DNA from 2 places in the Streptomyces sp. NPDC002958 genome. Region 2 is predicted to be linked to the other one. Evidence: predicted binding sites of a transcription regulator. Region 2 holds the regulator's gene; the other holds the start of a gene.
What was found. Region 2 encodes HspR, which represses chaperone genes until heat shock. Its sites were predicted from a motif close to TTGAGNNNNNNNNNCTCAA; they were not measured.
Positions count from the first base shown of each region.

Region 1: lon (endopeptidase La) is a predicted target of HspR. The motif match lies at 1,413-1,431, and genes of this name have one in related genera.

Region 1 covers NZ_JBVHDS010000002.1:501,539-505,651, reverse strand. The annotation lists gene ACZ3IC_RS05745 (hypothetical protein) at 1-41, opposite strand, end outside; gene ACZ3IC_RS05740 (nucleotidyltransferase) at 401-1,219, opposite strand; gene lon (endopeptidase La) at 1,454-3,886, shown strand.
Region 2 covers NZ_JBVHDS010000007.1:251,384-255,496, reverse strand. The annotation lists gene grpE (nucleotide exchange factor GrpE) at 1-24, shown strand, start outside; gene dnaJ (molecular chaperone DnaJ) at 118-1,302, shown strand; gene ACZ3IC_RS15750 (heat shock protein transcriptional repressor HspR) at 1,304-1,750, shown strand; gene ACZ3IC_RS15745 (helix-turn-helix transcriptional regulator) at 2,011-2,997, opposite strand; gene ACZ3IC_RS15740 (5'-nucleotidase) at 3,128-3,508, shown strand; gene ACZ3IC_RS15735 ((2Fe-2S)-binding protein) at 3,505-3,825, shown strand; gene ACZ3IC_RS15730 (pyridoxamine 5'-phosphate oxidase family protein) at 3,941-4,113, opposite strand, start outside.

The DNA of each region.
Region 1 (4,113 bases), on a different contig from region 2:
TCGTTGTTTCGGTCTTCCCCCGAGGGGCGCAATAGGCTCACACCCCCTCTATCGGGTACCGGACCCGGGTCGGTTCACATGTGGCTCACGCCACAGGCGGCGCGGGGGTGATCACGGAGGGCGGGACGTTGCTTCGGGGGCTTGTACGAAAAGAGGCCTCGCGCGGCGCATCAGGCTACGGACAAGGCGGTCCGCGAAGAACGACTCGCGGGGCCGCTGCTCGACGCAATTCCGCGTCAGCGCCGTACGGGAGAGACCGCCGTTCCTTCCGCCCGCAAGGACAGACGCATGGCTGCCATGTCCCTCTTCCTGGAGTACGCCGATCCGGACACCGTCCCCGCCGTGCTGCGCGCATCGAGGGCCGCTGCTGCACCCACCGGGTGCGGTCGGGGAGCGGTGGTCAGGGGCGTGGGGCCTTCTCGCCGTGCACAGCGCGGTACTCGGCTGCCAGCCAGGGCGCCAGATCGTCGATGAGCATGGCAAGGACGGCCGGGTCGGCGGAGGGGGCGCGGCCCGTGCGCGCGGCCGCCCGCATCTGCTCGATCCGCTCCGGGTGGTCCGGGTAGTAGCGGGCGAACACCTCGGCGGACTCCGCCAGATCGCTGGTCCAGCCGCCCCACCGTGGCATGACCAGGGTGAAGCCCGACCGGACGATACGGCGGGCGGCGCCGCGGCTGAGGTTTCGACGCTCGGCGTCGGTGGTGGCTGCGGCGGCCCTTCGTCGCCAGCGGGGGAGCGCGAGGTGGAGGTCCCCGTTGGTCTCGCGGGCGAGCAGCGAAGTGGGGCGGTAGTGCGGCAGCCGTACGGCGAGGTCCTCGCCCAGCAGCGGGGTGCAGAGGCAGGCGAGGAAGAAGCCGAGGTCGTTGCGTTCGAGTTCGCTGGTGAGGGTGTCGGCGCCGAACAGGAGGATGCCGACACCGTCGATCCGGTTGAACGAGGCGTCCAGCTGGGCCTCGAGGACACGGGCCGCTGCCTCGTCGGCCTCGGTGGGCTCGGTCCGCAGGGCGAGCAGCAGATCCAGATCGGAAACACCGGGAACGGCCGTGCCACGCGGAATGCTGCCGTAGATGTACGCGCTGTGTAGCCGCGCGGTGCCGAAGGCTTCGGTGATCCGGGAGCAAGCCGCCTCCACCACGGGCGCGAACGCCGCCGACACCCGGCTCAGCAAGCCCTCCCGCCGGATTGTTCCGTCCTGGTTCAGTCCACGATCGTCGCTCATACCGGCGCTCTGCCCGGTGTCCTGTCCGGCTGCCGACCGGTTCTTCAGGGGCCGGAGCGGTGTCGGGATCAAAGCGGACGCCCGCGGGGTTCTCATGGCTACGCGGGGCCCGACGGGGCCTGAGCACCGCGAGCGCGTTCGGGCGATCGCTCACAGCGAACGCACCCCGGGAACAATGGGCGACTCAGGAGCATTGAGTCTGCATAGCTCAACTTGACTGCCGAAAGGGAGATCATGGCTACCGAGTCCAATGCGGTCACTCCGCTCGCCCTGCCCGTGCTGCCGCTCGACGACGAAGTCGTGCTGCCCGGGATGGTGGTGCCTCTGGACCTGTCCGACCCTGATGTACGCGCCGCCGTGGAGGCCGCACAGGCCGCAGTCCGCGAGGGCGGTGGCAAGCCCGAGGTGCTGCTTGTGCCGCGCATCGACGGGACGTACACCGGCACCGGTGTCATCGGCACCGTCGAGCAGGTGGGACGGCTTTCGGACGGAGATCCGGGCGCGCTCATCCGTGGCCGTGGCCGGGTGCGGATCGGGGCCGGGACCAGCGGACCGGGTGCCGCGCTCTGGGTAGAGGGGACACGGGTCGACGCGGTCGTCCCCGATCCGCTCCCCGGAGCCGCCGCCGCGCTGGTCAAGGAGTACAAGGCACTCGCCACCAGCTGGCTGAAGAAGCGTGGCGCCTGGCAGGTCGTGGACCGGGTCCAGCAGATCGAGGACATCTCCACACTCGCCGACAATTCGGGTTACTCACCCTTCCTCACCACTGCCCAGAAGGTGCAGCTCCTGGAGACCGTGGACGCGGTCGCCCGGCTGAAGCTCGCCATCCAGTGGCTCGGTGAACACCTTGCCGAGCAGGATGTCGCCGAGTCCATCGCCAAGGACGTCCAGAAGGGCGTCGACAAGCAGCAGCGCGAATTCCTGCTGCGGCGCCAGCTCGACGCCGTACGCAAGGAGCTCTCCGATCTCAACGGCGGTGCTGGTTCCGGCGCAGACGAGTCCGACGACTACCGGGCGCGCGTCGAGGCCGCCGATCTTCCCGAGCACGTCCGCGAGGCGGCGCTCAAGGAGGTCGACAAGCTGGAGCGTTCCTCCGACCAGAGCCCCGAGGGCTCCTGGATCAGGACCTGGCTCGACACCGTCCTCGAACTGCCGTGGACGGAACGGACCGAGGATGCCTACGACATCCGAGGCGCTCAGGAGATCCTCGACGCCGAGCATGCGGGCCTGCAGGACGTGAAGGAGCGGATCACCGAGTACCTGGCGGTGCGCAAGCGGCGTTCCGACCGCGGTCTCGGTGTCGTCGGCGGGCGGCGCGGCGGCGCCGTGCTGGCGCTGGTGGGTCCTCCGGGCGTGGGCAAGACCTCGCTCGGTGAATCCGTCGCGCACGCCATGGGACGCAAGTTCGTCCGCGTCGCGCTCGGCGGTGTACGGGACGAGGCGGAGATCCGCGGCCACCGGCGTACGTACGTCGGCGCCCTGCCAGGACGTATCGTCCGCGCCATCAAGGAGGCCGGTTCGATGAACCCGGTCGTCCTGCTCGACGAGATCGACAAGGTCGGCTCCGACTTCCGGGGCGACCCGGCCGCCGCCCTCCTCGAAGTCCTCGACCCGGCGCAGAACCACACCTTCCGCGACCACTACCTGGAGGTTGAACTCGACCTCAGCGATGTCGTCTTCCTGGCGACGGCCAATGTGCTCGAAGCCATCCCGGAGGCCCTGCTCGACCGGATGGAGCTGGTCAGGCTCGACGGCTACACCGAGGACGAGAAAGTCGTCATCGCCCGCGACCACCTGCTCCCGCGCCAGCTGGAGCGGGCCGGTCTGGAGAAGGACGAGGTGACGCTCGACGAGTCCGCGCTGCGCAAGCTGGCCGGTGAGTACACCCGTGAAGCGGGCGTACGGAACCTGGAGCGGGCCGTAGCCCGGCTGCTCCGCAAGGTCGCGGCCCAGCATGAACTGGGCGACCGCGAGCTTCCGTTCACGGTCACCGAAGCGGATCTGCGCGGCCTGATCGGACGGCCGCACCACGTCCCCGAGTCCGCCCAGGACCCGGCCGAGCGCCGCACCGCGGTGCCGGGCGTGGCCACCGGACTCGCGGTGACCGGCGCCGGTGGTGACGTGCTGTTCGTGGAGGCGTCGCTGGCCGACCCGGAGACCGGGGCGTCCGGACTGACCCTCACCGGTCAGCTCGGCGACGTCATGAAGGAGTCCGCGCAGATCGCGCTGAGCTTCCTGCGGTCGCACGGCGCGGAACTGGAGCTGCCGGTCGCGGATCTGAAGGACCGCGGCGTGCACATCCACTTCCCGGCGGGCGCGGTCCCGAAGGACGGCCCGAGCGCCGGCATCACGATGACGACGGCGCTGGCCTCGCTGCTGTCCGGGCGGCTGGTCCGTACGGATGTGGCGATGACCGGTGAGGTCTCGCTGACCGGACGGGTGCTGCCGATCGGCGGCCTGAAGCAGAAGCTGCTGGCCGCGCACCGGGCCGGAACCAACACCGTGGTGATCCCGAAGCGGAACGAGGCCGATCTGGACGATGTCCCGGCCGAGGTCCTGGACACCCTGGAGGTCCACCCGGTGACGGACGTCCGCCAGGTGCTGGAGATCGCCCTCGCCCCGGCCTCCGCGGCCAGGCCCGAGGAGAGGATCCCGGCCGCGGCGTAGGCGCCACGGCGTGACGGGCGTGGCATCACGTGCGCGACCGGTACGGGCGGCCCGCTTTCCCGGCAACGGGTGGGCGGGCCGTTCCGCGTGCGTTGTGCGTTTTCGCGTATCGGGCGATGCGTCCATGCGTCGGGCGTTCTCGCGTCCCGGGCGATGCGTCCGCGTGAGGGGCGTTCTTGCCTACCGGCCGTTCCGTGTGCGCCGGGCGTTCTCGCGTATCGGGCGAT
Region 2 (4,113 bases):
AGCGGTGGCACCGAGGAGGTCTGACATCCCGTCTGACCACCTCGCGGCCCACCGCCCGGCCATGCGACCGGCCAACGGGCGGGTCGCATGGCCGATCGTCCGGAAGGAGGGACGTCGATGAGCACGAAGGACTTCGTCGAGAAGGACTACTACAAGGTCCTCGGCGTCCCCAAGGACGCCACCGACGCCGAGATCAAGAAGGCGTACCGGAAGCTCGCCCGCGAGTTCCACCCGGACGCCAACAAGGGCGACGACAAGGCGGAGGAGCGCTTCAAGGAGATCTCCGAGGCGAACGACATCCTCGGCGACAGTAAGAAGCGCAAGGAGTACGACGAGGCGCGTGCCCTCTTCGGCAACGGCGGCTTCAGGGCCGGACCCGGAGGCGCCGGAGGCAACTTCAACTTCGACCTGGGCGACCTCTTCGGAGGCACTCACGGCGGGGGTCAGGGCGGCGGAGCCGGCGGTTTCGGTGGCGGCGGTCTGGGCGATGTCTTCGGCGGCCTGTTCAACCGGGGCGGTACGGGGACGCGGGTGCAGCCGCGCCGAGGCCAGGACATCGAGTCCGAGGTGACGCTCAGCTTCAGCGAGGCGGTCGAGGGGGCCACGGTCCCGTTGCGGATGTCCAGCCAGGCGCCCTGCAAGGCGTGTTCCGGCACCGGTGACAAGAACGGCACCCCCAGGGTCTGCCCGACCTGTCTCGGCACCGGCCAGGTGTCGCGCGGTACCGGAGGCGGCTTCTCGCTCACCGATCCCTGCGTGGACTGCAAGGGCCGGGGCCTCATCGCCCAGGACCCCTGCGATGTCTGCAAGGGCAGTGGCCGGGCGAAGTCTTCCCGGACCATGCAGGTCAGGATTCCGGCGGGCGTCTCGGACGGCCAGCGGATCCGGCTGCGCGGCAAGGGCGGCCCGGGCGAGCGCGGCGGGCCGGCCGGCGATCTGTACGTCGTGGTCCATGTCGACGCCCACCCGGTCTTCGGCCGCAAGGGCGACAACCTCACGGTCACCGTGCCTGTCGACTTCACGGAGGCGGCGCTCGGCGGCGAGGTGAAGGTGCCCACGCTCGGTGGCCCGCCGGTCACCCTGAAGCTGCCGGCCGGCACCCCCAACGGGCGCACCATGCGTGCCCGCGGCAAGGGCGCCGTACGCAAGGACGGCACCCGGGGCGACCTGCTGGTCACCGTCGAGGTGACGGTGCCCAGGGAGCTGAGCACCGAGGCCAGGGACGCACTGGAGGCCTATCGGAAGGCGACCGCGGGCCATGACCCGCGGGCGGAGCTGTTCCAGGCTGCGAAGGGAGCTTGAGGTGGACGGCCGACGACGTAATCCGTACGAACTGACCGATGAATCACCGGTGTACGTGATCTCGATCGCGGCCCAGCTCTCGGGCCTGCACCCGCAGACACTGCGCCAGTACGACCGCCTCGGCCTGGTCTCGCCCGACCGCACGGCCGGGCGTGGCAGGCGCTATTCGGCCCGCGATATCGAGCTGCTGCGCACCGTGCAGCAGCTGTCGCAGGACGAGGGCATCAACCTCGCCGGCATCAAGCGCATCATCGAACTGGAGAACCAGGTCGCCGCCCTTCAGCAGCGTGTCGCCGAGCTCTCGGCGGCCGTGGACGGCGCGGCGGTGGCGATGCAGCAGCGCGAGGCCCAGGTGCATGCCTCGTACCGGCGTGATCTGGTGCCGTACCAGGATGTGCAGCAGACCAGCGCGTTGGTGGTCTGGCGGCCGAAGCGGCCGAAGGGCTGAGCGGGTCCGGCGCACCCTCACCCGTACGACGGACAGGGCCCGTCATCCGTGTACCTCACGGATGACGGGCCCTGTCCTGTGCGAATTCGTCCCCGTCTCTGCCCATCTGTGCCCCCCACTTCCGGCAGTGCAGCAAGATGACGGGGCAAAGCTTGCCGGGAGGGGCACCAGTCGGCGCGGGAGGCTCGTCATGTTCCGGTTCATGCGCATACCGGCGCAGGGCCGCGGTGGCTCTCCCCCGTATTGCGGTTGCGGCCCCTTCAGTCAGGATTCTGCTCCAGGATCCCCGACCGGGCTATCAGGTAGCCGAGTTGGGCCCGGCTGTTGCTTCCGAGGACGGCGGACAGCTTGGCGACATGCGCGCGGCAGGTGCGGACGTTCATGCCGAGGCGGCGGGCGATCGAGTCGTCGACGTGTCCCTCTACGAGGAGTTGGGCGATGGAGCGCTGGACACCGCTGATTCCTTCGGGGGTCGGGTCGTACTTGACCTCCTCCAGGAGTGGAGCAGCGCGGGTCCAGAGCTGCTCGAATACCTTGACGAGATACTCGACCAGCCCGGGATGGCGTAGTTCCAGGGCGACTTGGCGGTCGTCCTGGGCGGGGATGAACGCGACCGTACGGTCGAAGATGATGAGTCGCTCGATGAGCTCTTCGAGCGTCCGGATCTCCACGTTGTTGTCGGCCATCCGCTCGGCATAGGCGAGGGTGCCGGGGCTGTGGCGTACGGTGTGCTGATAGAGAGTGCGAATGCTGACACCGCGGTCCACCACGGAGAGGCCCCGTTCCAGGGCTTCGCTGAGGCGGTCTTCGCTACGGCCGCCGCCGGGCTGGACGGTGAGGACTTCCGAGCGGCATTCCGCCGTGGCGAGATCGAGTCCGGCGTTGATCCGGTTGACACCTTCCAGCACGGTGATGGCGTGGGTGGTCGGCGGGTCCTGTGCGCTGATGTCCATGAACGGCTCGAAGGACTCGGCAAGCAGGACCGAATGCCGTCGGCGCTCCTGGATCTCGCGTTCTATGGGGTGCAGGCGCTTCGCCAGAGCGGCGGACGGCGGTACGGGCCGCAGCCAGTCGGGGTCGTCGGGGTCGGGGTGCAGCAGGGCGAAGTCCATGAGGCAGGGCGCCGGTTCCACCTCGCTGCGGGCGATGCGTCCCGAGCGCAAAGCACTGGCGTAGAGACGGCCTCCCGCTTCGCATAGTTCAGTGATCCCGTGAGGATGTGTCGGCTTTGTGTCGCTTGCGACCATATTCTCCACCCCCCATGTTCCTGAACATGCAGGAACATGATGCATCGACCCGGTGGTGTTCGTGTGCCCAGGTGAGACATCGTCTTTAGGTGCGGGGGAGAAGAAACCACAAGTGAGGACGAAGCCGACTATGTATAAGCGAATGCTTCGCTCGGCGCTTGCCGCCTCGTTCGTCGCGGCCCTGGGACTCGGGGTGCTGAGCGGCAGCGACATTGCCTGGAGCGGCGGGGCAGCATCCTCGCCGGGTGACATCGCCTGGTCCACGCAGGCGTCGGTGCCGGGTGACATCGCCTGGTCCGCGCAGGCGTCGGTGCCGGGTGACATCGCCTGGTCCGCGCAGGCGTCGGTGCCGGGTGACATCGCCTGGTCCACCCAGGCGTCGGCGCCGGCCGGCGGTGACATCGCATGGCTCACCCGGACCGCTGTGCCGGGCGACATCGCATGGAGCGTCGAGGCGGCAGCGGCGCCCGGTGACATTGCCTGGTCCGGACCGACCCACCTGGGCGCATGACCATCCCGCCGGACGACCGGACCTTCCGGCGGGAGATGGCCACGGCCTACCGATCGGGCTGGCATTTCATCGATCTCGTCACAGCCATCCCCCGTTGTGGCGACTCGCTGATGGTCACTCTGTTCGGCGACCCCATCGTTGTCGCACGTGAAGAAGACGGCGAAGTACGTGCCTACCGTTGCCTCCGCAAGCCGCGTGGAGCCCCGCAGCCCGTTCGCTGTGCGATCCGGTACGACATGATTTTCGTCAACCTCGACCGGCGGGACCACCAGCTGTTCGAGCCAGAGACTATTTTCGCCACCCCCCGCAGTGCCTGAGCGATCCCCCGTCGTTACATGTCGCTCGGCACTCCCCCACACAACGGCGCCATCGTGACCTGAACACGATGGCGCCGTTGTGCTGCCCGGGGAGGTTCGCGGTCGGCCATTGCCCTCACGCCCTGCCGAGTGCCCGGTCCAGGGCGATCTCGATGACGACACGGTCCGGGTTGGGTGCCGGCGTGCGTTCGTAGCGTTCCGCGTAGCGGCGTACCGCGTCGGCGATCGCGTCCGCCTCCGTGCTCACCGTCGCGCGGCCCTCCAGGGTGGCCCAGCGGCGCCGGTCGA